One region of the Romboutsia sp. 1001713B170131_170501_G6 genome, then DNA from elsewhere that is predicted to be linked to it. Evidence: a T-box and tRNA genes for the amino acid it is inferred to sense, from the RefSeq annotation. Region 1 holds a T-box; the other holds one or more tRNA genes.
What was found. A T-box is a leader RNA that pairs with one kind of tRNA and senses whether it is charged. The one in region 1 lies ahead of pheS (phenylalanine--tRNA ligase subunit alpha), so its partner is inferred to be a tRNA-Phe.
Positions count from the first base shown of each region.

Region 2: it encodes a tRNA-Phe, which carries the amino acid that the T-box ahead of pheS (phenylalanine--tRNA ligase subunit alpha) is inferred to sense. The anticodon was not compared.

Region 1 is NZ_JADPFC010000005.1:63,442-70,329, reverse strand. Features, by position in the region: gene pheT (phenylalanine--tRNA ligase subunit beta) at 1-1,411, opposite strand, end outside; gene pheS (phenylalanine--tRNA ligase subunit alpha) at 1,427-2,446, opposite strand; T-box leader at 2,501-2,731, opposite strand; gene I4U89_RS11655 (TrmH family RNA methyltransferase) at 2,786-3,583, opposite strand; gene I4U89_RS11650 (potassium channel family protein) at 3,586-4,257, opposite strand; gene I4U89_RS11645 (TrkH family potassium uptake protein) at 4,311-5,687, opposite strand; gene rplT (50S ribosomal protein L20) at 5,986-6,342, opposite strand; gene rpmI (50S ribosomal protein L35) at 6,401-6,595, opposite strand; gene infC (translation initiation factor IF-3) at 6,623-6,888, opposite strand, start outside.
Region 2 is NZ_JADPFC010000004.1:209,591-216,478, reverse strand. Features, by position in the region: gene I4U89_RS11100 (cellulose biosynthesis cyclic di-GMP-binding regulatory protein BcsB) at 1-890, shown strand, start outside; gene I4U89_RS11095 (glycoside hydrolase family 113) at 961-2,001, shown strand; gene I4U89_RS11090 (methyltransferase) at 2,052-2,666, shown strand; tRNA gene I4U89_RS11085 (tRNA-Ser) at 2,828-2,916, shown strand; tRNA gene I4U89_RS11080 (tRNA-Phe) at 2,920-2,995, shown strand; gene I4U89_RS11075 (hypothetical protein) at 3,244-3,447, shown strand; gene trxA (thioredoxin) at 3,503-3,829, shown strand; gene I4U89_RS11065 (hypothetical protein) at 4,370-4,591, shown strand; gene I4U89_RS11060 (DUF2325 domain-containing protein) at 4,822-5,160, shown strand; gene I4U89_RS11055 (FeoA family protein) at 5,257-5,478, shown strand; gene feoB (ferrous iron transport protein B) at 5,503-6,888, shown strand, end outside.

The DNA.
Region 1 (6,888 bases):
CTTCTAATATATCTGCATCTTCAGCTATATCTAGTCTAAAGCTTGGAACTTCTAATTCTAATTTATCAGAAGATACTAAGTTACACTTAAACTCTAATCTTTCTAATATGCTTATAAATTGGTCCATAGGTACGTTAACACCTAATAATTTGTTTATTCTCATAGGGTTAACAGTTATCTTTTGAACTTCTTCTTTTACTGGATAGTAGTCAAGCATTCCATTAAGAACTCTACCGCATCCTAATTCTTCTATTAATTGACATGCTCTATTTACAGCAGTCTCTGCTAAATTAACATCTATACCTTTTTCAAATCTTGATGAAGCTTCTGTTCTAAGTCCTAATTTCTTAGATGTAGCTCTTATACTTTCTTTTGCAAAGCTTGCACCTTCAAGGAATATTGATGTAGTTGTATCTTTAACTTCAGAATTTTCTCCACCCATTATTCCTGCTAAGTCTAAAGTTTTTTCTTCATTTCCTATAACTAACATGTCTGATGTTAATTCTCTTTCAACACCATCTAGCGTAGTAAACTTTTCACCTTGCTCAGCTAATTTAACTGTCATTTTATTGTATTTTATATCTTCTAAGTCAAATGCATGAAGTGGTTGACCTAGCTCTAACATAACATAGTTAGTTATATCTACTATGTTGTTTATTGGTCTCATTCCAGCTTCTATAAGTCTTCTTTGCATCCAGTATGGAGATGGCCCAACTTTAACGTCTTTTACAACTTTTCCACAATATCTCTTACATAAATCTGTTTGAATATCTATTTCAAATTGCATTTCTTCATCAGAACCATTTACTTTTATTTCTGGGAATTTTAATTCTTTTCCTACAGTAACAGCAGCTTCTCTTGCAAGCCCTATTATAGATCTACAATCTGGTCTATTAGAAGTTATTTCAAATTCTATTAATGCATCGTTTATTCCTAAAACTTCTCTAACATCTTTTCCTAATTCGAAAGATTCTTCATGGTCTAATATATATATCCCATCTTTTTTATGTTCTTCAACGTATTGAGAAGGTATAGTTAATTCCTCTGCACCACAGAACATTCCTTCTGATAATACTCCTCTTAACTTACCTTTCTTTATTTTGAAATCTCCAGGTAATACTGCACCTATTCTAGCAACTGGTACATAGTCTCCTACTTTTATGTTAGTTGCATTAGTTACTATTTGAAGTATTTGTCCATCAGCTACTTCAACCTTTGTTACTTTTAATCTATCTGCATCTGGATGTTGTTCTATTTCAAGTATTTTACATACTTCAACTCCATTTGTTTCTTTTCCAAAGAACTCTACTTTCTCAACTTTTGATCCTGTCATAGTCATCATATCAGCGAATTCTTGTGTATCTAAATCTATATCAACGTAATCTCTTAACCACTTTAAAGGTACTAACATCTTAAATCCTCCTAATTAAAATTGATTTAAAAATCTCATATCATTTTCAAATAATAGTCTTATATCATCTATTTCATACTTAAGCATTGTTATTCTATCAAGTCCCATACCAAATGCAAATCCACTATAAACTTCTGGGTCAATTCCACAGTTTCTAAGTACATTTGGATGAACCATACCTGCTCCTAGTATTTCTATCCAACCTTCACCTTTACACATTGGACATCCTGCTCCTTCACATTTAAAGCAAGTAACATCTACTTCTGCACTTGGCTCTGTGAATGGGAAGTTGTGTGGTCTAAACTTAGTTTTTGTATGCTCACCAAATAACTTCTTAACGAACATATCTAAAGTTCCTTTTAATTGTGCCATTGTTACATCTTTACCAACTACAAGTCCTTCAACTTGATGGAACATTGGTGAATGTGTAGCATCTGGAGCATCAAATCTAAAACATCTTCCTGGAGATATTATTTTTATTGGTAATTCCTGACTCTTCATTGTTCTAACTTGAACTGGTGAAGTTTGAGTTCTAAGTAATAACTCTTCATTTATATAGAAAGTATCACTCATATCTCTAGATGGATGATCTTTTGGTGCATTTAATGCATCAAAGTTATTTTCTATAGTTTCAACTTCTGGCCCTTCTGCTATAGAGAATCCCATTCCTATAAATATTTCATTTACTTCATCTATTATTTGAGATATTGGATGCTTTTTACCAACCTTAACTGGTCTTGATGGCATAGTTACATCTATAACTTCTTCTGCTAATTTTCTTTGTTTTTCTGCTAACTTTAACTCTTCTTTCTTTGAAGATATAGCACCTTCTATAGCCGCTCTAACTTCATTAGCAACTTTACCTATTACAGGTCTTTCTTCTGCTGATAATTTACCCATTTCTTTTAGGATTGATGTTATCTCACCTTTTTTACCCATGTACTTTACTCTTAAACTTTCAACAACTTCTATGCTAGAAGTATCTTTAATTTCATTTAATGCAGCTTCTTGTAAATTAAGTAATTTTTCTTGCATTATATTAATTCACCCTTTCGCAGTTTTTTGTATAAAAAAAGCCCTTCATCCCTATCTAGGGACGAAAGACTATTATTCGCGGTACCACCCTAGTAGCTTAATAATTATAAATTATTAAACCACCTCTAACAAACTTAACGCGTTTTAACGTTAAAGCCTACTATAATTTCAGCTTTAATACTCCAGAGGGAACTTCTTTTGGATACTTAGAAAGTACTCACAGCCTACGGTACTTATCTCTGTGCTAAGTTAATTCAAAATACTTTTCTCTTTCATAGTATTTGATAATATTGTTTTTGCGTTTAATTATATCATACTATGCATAATATTTACAAGATGTTAAACTAAGTATTTCTTTATTTCATACATTAATATTGCAGAGCTTATAGCTGCATTTAATGATTCTGCATTCCCATATATAGGTATTTTGACCAACATATCTGATTTTGATACTAATTCATCATTTATTCCATTAGCTTCATTTCCTATTACTAAAGCTGTTTTGTAATTATATTCAACTGTGTTGTAGTAATTGTTTGTATTTAAATAGCTTGATACTATATCAAAGTTCTTTAATTTTAAAATTCTAAGAGCTTCTTCTTGAGTAGCATGTATTATATTCATATCAAATATAGAACCCATAGTAGACCTTATAACCTTTGGATTGTATATATCTACACATCCTTTTAATGCAATTATTGCATCTACCCCTGCAGCATCTGCTGTTCTTATTATCGTACCCATATTACCTGGGTCTTGTATTCTATCTAATATTAAAACAAATTTATGCTCATCTTTTAAATACTCTTCTATACTTCTTTGTTTAAAGTTTACTACTCCTAAAATACCTTGAGTGTTTTCCGTATCTATTAATTCATTGAATATTTTATTAGTAGTTTTATAAATTTTTATATTATTAGTTTTTAGGGTATCTAAAAATTTAAGATGTTCTTCTTTATTTTCAAAATCTTCATTTATAAATACATAATCTAGACTAGCCTTACATTCTATTGCAAGAGTTAGTATTCTATATCCTTCAATTATAAATTTAGATTCTTTATTTCTATTTTTAGTTTTAAGTAGTGATTTCGTATATTTTACTTTATTATTATCTTTAGCTGTTATTATTGTAGGCATTATTACTTTCTCCTAATAAATTCTTCATTTTCTGATGCGATAGTACTTATATGGCTATTTTGACCTATTACAACCAAAATACTACCTGCTTTTAACTCTTCATCTGGAGCTGGAGTAACATTTATGCTCTTACCTGTTTTTATAGCTAATACAGTTATTTCAAACTTAGCTCTTAAGTTTAATTCAACTAAAGTCTTTCCTACCCAACTATTTGGTGTTACTATCTCTACAATTGAGTAATCTGGATCTAATTCTATATGATCTAGTATATTATCAGAAACTAAGTTATGTGCAACTCTAACACCCATATCTCTTTCTGGGAATACTACCCTATCCGCTCCTATTTTATATTGAACTTTAGCTTGTAGTTCATCTTTTGCCTTACATACTATATGAGGTACACCCATTTCTTTTGCTATAAGTGTAGCCATTATAGATGCTCTTATATCTGAACCGATGGCAACTATTGCAACATCAAAGTTACCTAGTCCTAAAGATCTTAATGACTGCTCATCTGTTACATCTACTATAGCAGCATGAGTTACTTTATCTGCTATATTTTGTATAATTTCTTCACTTTTATCTATAGCCATCACTTGATGACCTAAAAGATGCATAGTTGTAGCAACTGATGCTCCAAATCTTCCACAACCTATAACTATATATTGCTTCATTTCCTTCGTCCTCTCCACACTTAAATTATTCTTTACTATAAGTAAAGGCTATATTATCCAACTATTATCTTCCCTTCAGGGTATCTTATAGGAGGATTATTCTTTGTTTTTCTAGACATTATCGCCATAAATATTGTAAGAGATCCAACTCTTCCCATAAACATAAATAACATTATAAATATTTTTCCTAATGTACTTAAATTAGGACTTCCACCTAGACTTAATCCAACTGTAGCAAATGCTGATACTACTTCAAACCCAGCTTCTATTAAACTAAAACTTGGGTCAGTTATAGTTATAATTATAGTTCCAGATAAAACAACAATTATACCTATAAGAAATATTCCTAATGATTTTCTAACTATTGATGTTCCAATTCTTCTTGATCCTACTTCTATATCTTCTTTTCCAAGTATAAATGATTTAACAGTTAGAACTAAAGTAGCTATAGTCGTAACTTTTACACCACCACCTGTAGATGCAGGAGATGCACCAATAAACATTAATATTATCATTATAAATAAACTATTCTCATGCATTGCCGTTAAATTGACTGTATTGAATCCTGCTGTTCTAGTTGTTACTGATTGGAAGAACGATGCAAGCATTTTTCCACCAAATCCTAACTTTCCTATTGTTTTAGGATTGTTGTATTCTAATACTAAAATAAGTAACATACCTACTAATATTAATGACACGGTTGTAATTAATACTATTTTAGAATGTAAATTTAATTTAGATAATTTTCTATTTTTTATTATATCTAAAATTACAGGGAATCCTAATCCCCCAAATATTATAAGTAATGAAATTGTAACACTTACTGTAAAGTTATTTACATAGTATGTTAATGATGTAAACTTACCTGAAACTGGCCCCATTAAATCAAATCCTGCATTACAAAAAGCTGAAATAGCATGAAATATACTATACCAAGTTCCTTTTAATAGCCCAAATTGAGGTATAAATACTGTTGATAATATTAATGCTCCTATACCTTCTATGGTAAATGTCATTAATAATACATACCTTGTTAACTTAACTAACCCTGACAAATCAAATTGATTTAAAGATTCTTGGATTAATAGTCTTTCTTTCAGATTTATTCTTTTCTTAGTTATAAGTGCAAATAGCGTGGTTATTGTCATAAATCCTAAACCACCAATTTGAATAAGTAGTATTATTACTACGTGTCCAAATCCATTCCAATAAGTTGCCGTATCTGCCATTATTAATCCTGTTACACATACAGCTGATGTTGAAGTAAATAAGGCATCTATAAATCCGATGCTTTCTCCGCTTTGAGTTGCTATAGGAAGATTTAATAGAAGCGCTCCAATTAATATAACGCTAGCAAACCCTAAAACCATTACTTGAGTTGGTTGCATTTTATTTATAAGAGCAATAAATCGCTTAAATATGGTCTTCATCTGTATTTATGCCTCCTTCTCACTTTATAGCTAATAAGTTTTTTCTCATTAGATACATCCTTCTTTTCAATTATTACTATATTATATTCCAAAACCTATATAAAAACAATAAAGGATATGTAAATTGGCCTATTTAAAATATTCACAATTTATAAACTTCCTTTACATATTTTTAACAAAACGTATTCATATTATATAATTTTTTATTTTTTTATAGAGTATAAAGTTTATAATTTCATGTATATAAAAAAAGCCTTTGAATAAAATTCAAAGGCTTTTTATGAACTTAATTATTTAATTAAGCTAATTTTGATTTAGCAACTTCTACTAATTTAGCGAATCCTTGAGGATCGTTTATAGCCATTTCAGATAACATCTTTCTGTTAACTTCAACACCTGCTAATTTTAATCCGTTCATGAATCTTGAGTATGATAATCCATGAGCTCTAGTTCCAGCGTTTATTCTTTGTATCCAAAGTTTTCTGAAGTCTCTCTTCTTTAACTTTCTTCCTATATATGCGTTCTTTAACGCCTTCATTACGAATGTATTAGCTGGTCTGTATAACTTGCTTCTAGATCCTCTGAATCCTTTTGCAAGCTTTAATATTTTCTTATGCTTTTTACGAGCGTTCATTGCTTTTTTAACTCTTGCCATCTCTGTGACCTCCTTTGTTTTTCTCTTTTAAAATTTCTATTTTAATTTAATCCGATTTTTAGTATGGTAATAATTGTGCTATTCTTCTAGCATCACCTTCACTAACTATTCCTGCTTTTCTTAATTGCATCTTAGTCTTAGCAGCTTTCTTAGTTAATATATGTCTTCTGAAAGCTTTAGCTCTCTTTAATTTTCCACTTCCAGTTTTTTTGAATCTTTTAGCAGCTCCTCTATGAGTTTTCATTTTAGGCATTTTTATTTCCTCCTCTCAGTTTATCATCTATTTTTTTGGATCTATGATTACAACCATGTTATTGCCCTCAAATTTTGGTGGCTTTGCTGGTTCTCCAAACTCTTTTACTATATCTATAAACTTAAGCATTACTTCTTTTCCAAGATCTTTATGTCCTAATTCTCTACCTCTAAATCTTAGCTCAACCTTAACTTTATCTCCTTTTTTAAGGAACTTTATAGCGTTGTTAGCCTTAGTATTTAAATCATTTGATTCTATACCTGGTCTAAGTCTTACTTCTTTAACAGTTACAA
Region 2 (6,888 bases), on a different contig from region 1:
GAAGTAAGAAACTAACAAAAGAAAATGCTAATAATGATACTGTAGAGCTTAATCTTCCAAAAGAAACTTTAAATCAAAATTATTATCAAATCAAAATTGTATTTAATTTAGAACTATTAGATTTAGCTTGTGTAACTAGAGATACTGATAACCCATTTGCATATATATCAAATGAATCATTTATAGAATTTGATTATAAGGATACTGATAATTTAACTATGAAAAATTATCCTTATCCATTTGTTAAGGATGATAAATTTAATGATATATCAGTTGTAGTACCAGATAAATTAGATTCAACAGAATTAACGCAAATAGGTAGTATAATATCTTATATAAGTCATAGTATTAAATATAATAATGGGGATATAAGATTTATAAAATCAAGTGATTTAAAATCAGATGATAGAAAAAGAAATTTAATAATAATAGGAACCCCAACTAATAATTTAACTATAAAAGATGTTAATAAATATCTAAATTTAAAATTTAATAAAGATTATGTAGGATTTGAAAGCAATGAAAAGATAAAATTTATAGGAGAGTATTCAAAACAACTATCATCTATACAACTTACAAAATCACCATATAATAAAGATAAGGCTATGATGGTTATTGCATCAACAGAAATGAAGGATTTAGCATTAAGTACTAAATATTTAAGTGATTTAGATCTTATAAAGTCATTAAAAGGTGATACTATAGTAATTGATAGAGAAGGAAATATAAAAGATTTAAATTATAAGTTAGATGATGTAGATGAAAATAAAGAGCTAAAAGAAGTAAATGAATTAGATAATGAAAGCAAACAGTTTCTAATAGTTGCAGCAGTATTACTTTTAATGGTTATAGCAGCAACAATTTTATTAGCTTTAAAATATAAAAAATAATATATAAATATAAGATACTAAGCTTTAGAACTAATGCTTAGTATTTTATATTAAAAAAGATAGGAGAACTATGAAAAAAAATATATTAATAATAATTACTTTATTAGTAATATTAAGCATTTTTTTTGTTATGAAAAATACTAATAAAAACAACACTATAACTGAAAAGATAAAATCTGTTAACTTATCAACTGATTATGAAATAGAACAAGCTTTAAAAGACATAGATGATTTGAAAGTGAATACTGTTAATGTACCTATAGTTATAGAAATACCAGATTTAAACTCAAATAATATGAAAATAAATAATTATAGTAAAGAAAAGGCCATAAGATTAATAAAAACACTAAAATCAAAAGATATAAATGTTATACTAGAAGCATACCCATGGATAGCTAATGGAAGTAAATATGAAACCGATTATAATCCAGAAAATAAGGAAAAATTCTTTAAAGATTGGAAAAATATATTAAATATCTTAATTGAGGATATAGCAAATAAGTACGGTGTAGATATAATGATTATAGCATCAAATTTCTCAAAGTTAGAAATATATGAGGATAACTGGTGTGATATAGTTAATTTTGTTAGAGAAAGATTTAGGGGGGAGGTAACATATAAGACTACATGGTGGTATACAGCTAGTTGGGATAAAAAAAGCAATGAGGATTATTATAAAAAATTAAATAATAAAGTATTTTCTAAAGTAGATTTTATATCCATAGCAGCCTACTTTGAACTTAGTGATAAAAAAGAAAATACAGTAAAAGAATTAGTAAAGGCATTAAACTCTACTACTATATATAATAGAAATCAAAATGTGGTAGAAGAAATACATAAATTCTATGAAAAATATAATAAGCAGATTTACTTCGCTGAATTAGGATTTCCAAGAAAAGATAACGCAGCAACACATCCATGGAATAGTGAAGTATCCAATGTAGAAAATACAAAAGAACAAGCTAGATGTTTTGAAGCCTATAAAATTGTATTTGAAGATAAAAACTATATAAAAGGATTTTCTGTATTTGCAGTAGGAAAAAAGGGAAAAGATAAATATTTTTATCCATCAAAGGAAAGTATAAAGGTTATATCTAGATGGAATTACTAATTTGAATAGGGTTTTTACAAAATAACATGTTTAGATAGGAAATGAATTAAATGACAGAAAAAGAATATGAAAAATTATTAAATATAGATACCTTAGGAGAAGAGTTATGGAGTGAAAAAATAAGGCATTATCATCCATATCAAGCTACATCATATGAATGCTTAGATGAGTTATTTAAAATATACAGCTTAAATGAAGAAGATTTTATAGTTGATTTTGGGTGTGGGAAAGGTCGTCTAAACTTTTATATAAATTATAGATTTAATTCTAATGTAGTTGGAATAGAAATGGATGAAACTTACTATAATAAATGTATTAAAAATAAAGAATCATACATAAGCAAACATAAGAGAGGTAAAGAAAAAATAGATTTTAAATGTTGTTATGCACAAGATTATGAAATAAATAGTAAAGATAATAAATTTTACTTTTTTAATCCATTTTCAGTACAAATATTTAGAAAGATAGTAGAAAATATATTAGACTCAGTGTATAAACATGAAAGGTATGTTGAGTTAATACTTTATTATCCTAGTGATGATTATATATATTATCTAGAAAATGAAACTCCATTTATATTAAAAGAAGAAGTAAAGTTAGATAAGTTATACAAGAAAGATGTTAATGAAAGATTTTTAGTTTATAATATACCATATTATGTATAAAATAATATTATTAAAAAATTATTATGTAAAATAGAAATAAGCATTTGAAATGATTATTTCTATTTTACATAATTTTGTAATACAGAGAAAAAATATATAAAACTATTGAAAAATGTAAAAAAACATGGTATATTAATAAATGTGAAAAGGAAAAAATTGTTGGAGAGGTGTCCGAGTGGTTTAAGGAGCTGGTCTTGAAAACCAGTGATGCTTAACGGCACCGTGGGTTCGAATCCCACCCTCTCCGCCAAATGCCCAGATAGCTCAGTCGGTAGAGCAGGGGACTGAAAATCCCCGTGTCGGTGGTTCGATTCCGCCTCTGGGCACCAGTAAAACATCTATATACTAGATGTTTTTTTATATATGAATCTTATAGTAAGTATAAAATTACTGATAACTTATGTATACAATAGATATCAATAATTTTGGGATATAAAAAATTAAAACGCATAAATCTATTCATTTAGATTTATGCGTTTTTTTAATACATTTATTGCTAAGTTATAATTAGCTTAAAGTATGTATTAAAAAAAACATAGGTGGAAATCTAATAAAAAGAAAAGAAAGGGATGTTTATATGAGAAAAGTAAATAATAGCAAAAGAATATTAGATGAAAATCCACAGTTAACTGATTTAGTTAATCATGCACAAACATATACAGATATAAGAAATGCTATAGAAAATGAAAATGAATCAGTTAGTAAGAAAATACATTATAAACAAAAGCCTAAAGCTTTGACATATGATGAAATGCAACCATATAATACAAAATTTAAATAAAATTATAATAAAAATAGAAAGGAGATATACTTAATTAAGTTAGGTATAAATCAATATGGAAGAATTAGTGAAAATAATAAATGATGAAGAATTTAACTCTAAAATAGAAAATGGATCAGGTATAGCTGTAGTTGATTTTTTTGCCACTTGGTGTGGGCCATGCAAGATGCTAGCACCAGTTTTTGAAGAAGCTGCAAAAGATATAGGAGATAAAGCTAGTTTTAGTAAAGTAGATATAGATCAAAGCTTAGAACTTGCAAGAAAATATAGTGTAAGTACTGTACCTACAGTTATGATATTTAAAGATGGAAAGCCAGTTGATAAGATGGTAGGTTTTATGCCAAAAGAGCAGATAATAGAAAAGATAAATTCTAATTTTTAATATGAAAATATATAAAATATGAGAAGTAAGCTATTTATAAAAATTTAAATAAAAATACCTTGTATTTATTAAATACAAGGTATTTTTATTTAAAATATAGAAATATAAAAAAATACCTTTTTAAAACTAAAAAATAAGGATGGATATAAAAGTATCAGCAGTACTAGTAACTTTTTGAGTAGTAGCAAAAACTTATTCAAATGGTTTATATTACATAGTTGGATTGGTTATTAAAAACTTCATGTATATGGTTGAATTTAGTGCAATACTTATAATAATGTTAGTGATAAGGGTAATTGAACAAAGTTGATAATATGAGCTTATTAGCTATAGTAGTATTTATAGGTTTAATTGTACTTACATTTGATAAAAGCAATTATATTTTATTTAAAATTTATATAATTTAAGTAACTATATATTTTAAATAATCAAATGGAAATTTTATATTATACCCTAATATAGGGTTGTAACAATGTGCAAATATAAGTCATAAAATATATTAAGGGAATTCCCTTAATATATTTTATGGAGTTGAGAAGATTGGCAAATAAATTAGATAAGACCGTAAAGAAAGTAACAAAGCCAGTTGGAGATATAGGTAAAGAAGTTATAAATGGTGTAGGAAATGTTGCTAAAGAAGCTGTTGGTGGAACTTTAAATGTAGGAAAAGAAGCTATTAAAACAGGATATAATGTAGGAAAAGAAACATTAAATACTGGAAAGAATGTAGGTAAAGCAGTAAAGGACAGTATAAAAAAATAGGTAGTATTTTATAATAATAAAGTTCTAGAAATAAGCATTAATAAGAAAGCTATAAAATATAGATTTAAGTCTATATTTTATAGCTTTTCTTATTATATTTAATTAAATAGTTGTTATATAGTTTAAGTCAAAAAAAATATTTAATAAATGAAAATAAATATCAATAAGTATTGACTATCAATAACTAAAGTACTATTATTTAAATATAGAAGTATGAGAGGTGAAATATTGTGAACTTAGTAATAGTTGGAGGTAATGAAAAGTTAAAAAAAGATTACATAAATTTAGCAAAAGAAAAAGGGCATAAAACTAAAGTTTACTTGAACATGTCAAGCAAGTTAAATAAATCAATAGGAAGCCCAGATGCTCTTGTGATATTTACATCAGTAGTATCTCATAAAATGATAGATGTAGTGCAAAAGCATGCCAAAAAGAAAAATATACCTATAATTAGGCATAAAAATAGTAGTAAGTGTGCATTTTTAGAATGTTTAGAGATGGTTGATGAATGCTTAGGAAACTGTAATGAATGTAAGTGTAATAAGTTACTAAAACAAAATAAAACTTAGGTAATTTTAATTATATATTATAAATTAATAACTTTAAGTATTAAATAATATTAATTAAATGATAATAAATATTAAAATCAATAAAGGGGGAAACATATGAATGTAGCAATGTTAAATATAGGAGAGAAAGCCTATATTAAAAATGTTAAATACCAAGATGTTTTAGGCAAACGATTGTTAGCATTGGGATGTACTAAAGGTACAGAGATATGTGTTAAGAAGATTTCACCATTTAAAGACACAATAGTAATAAACTTTAGAGGATTTGATTTAGCTATAAGAATAGAGGATGCTAAATCTATATTCGTATCAAAATAACAAGGTGTATTTAGGGGGAAAATTATGATTAGTGTGGCATTATTAGGAAATCCTAATGTTGGTAAGACTACTTTATTTAATGGCTTAACAGGTCTTAAGCAACGTGTAGGTAACTGGCCAGGAGTAACTATAGAAAAAAAAGAAGGTAATATAAATGATAATATAAAAATTGTTGACTTACCTGGAATTTATGCAATGGATACATTTTCTAATGAAGAGAACATTTCAAAAGAGTATTTAGAAAATGATAATGCAAATGTAATAGTAAATATAGTAGATGCATCGAATTTATCTAGAAATCTTTATTTAACAACTCAACTTATGAAATATAAAAAGCCTATAATATTAGTAGTTAATATGATAGATACAGCTAAAAATATGGGGGTAGAGATAGATTGTTATAAATTATCAAAAGAACTAGGTATAAGTGTAATACCTATGGTAGCTAAGAAAAAGATAGATACAAATTTAATTGCAAATGAGATAGAAAAAGTACACAAGTCTCCAGTAATATATGAAGATAACTGGTATGATGAATCTAGTACATACAAAGAGCTAGAAAAAATAGTAAATAAGTGTATTATAGGTGAAAATAAAAAATCTCAAAGTATTAGCGATAGAATAGATTCAATAGCACTTAATAAATTTTTAGCATATCCAATATTTATAGGATTATTATATATTTTGTTTAAGTTTACATTTAATTGGGTTGGTGGACCACTACAGGAATTTACAGGAGGATTTATAGAAAATAATATAGCAAATCCAGCATCTAATATGTTAGTTAATTCAAGCGAATGGTTTAAATCATTAATAGTAGATGGTATTATAAATAGTTTAGGGGGAGCATTATCATTTTTCCCGTTAATATTTGTTTTATCATTTGGAATGTCAGTATTTGAAGATAGCGGATATATGGCAAGAATTGCATTTTTAATGGATTCACTTATGAAAAAAGTTGGACTTTCAGGAAAGTCATTTATACCAATGGTTATGGGGATAGGGTGTTCATCTCCAGCAATAATGGCAACTAGAACATTAGAAAGTGAAAAGGATAGAAAAATAACAGCACTTATAGCACCTCTTATGACTTGTGGAGCGAAGTTACCTATATATGCAATGTTTGTATCAATATTTTTTACACAAAATGAAGCATTAGTAACTACTTCATTATATATTTTAGGAATTATAGTGTCTATATTAGTAGCACTATTTATAAACAAAACTCAAAAAACTCAAGAAGATTATCCATTTGTAATGGAATTACCAAGATATTCATTGCCAACAATAGGCCAATTATTTAAAAACACATGGCAAAAGTCAAAAGGATTTTTAGTAAGAGTAACAACTATAATGTTTGCTATGTCTGTTGTTATATGGGTATTATCATCATTTAGCTTTAGTGGATTT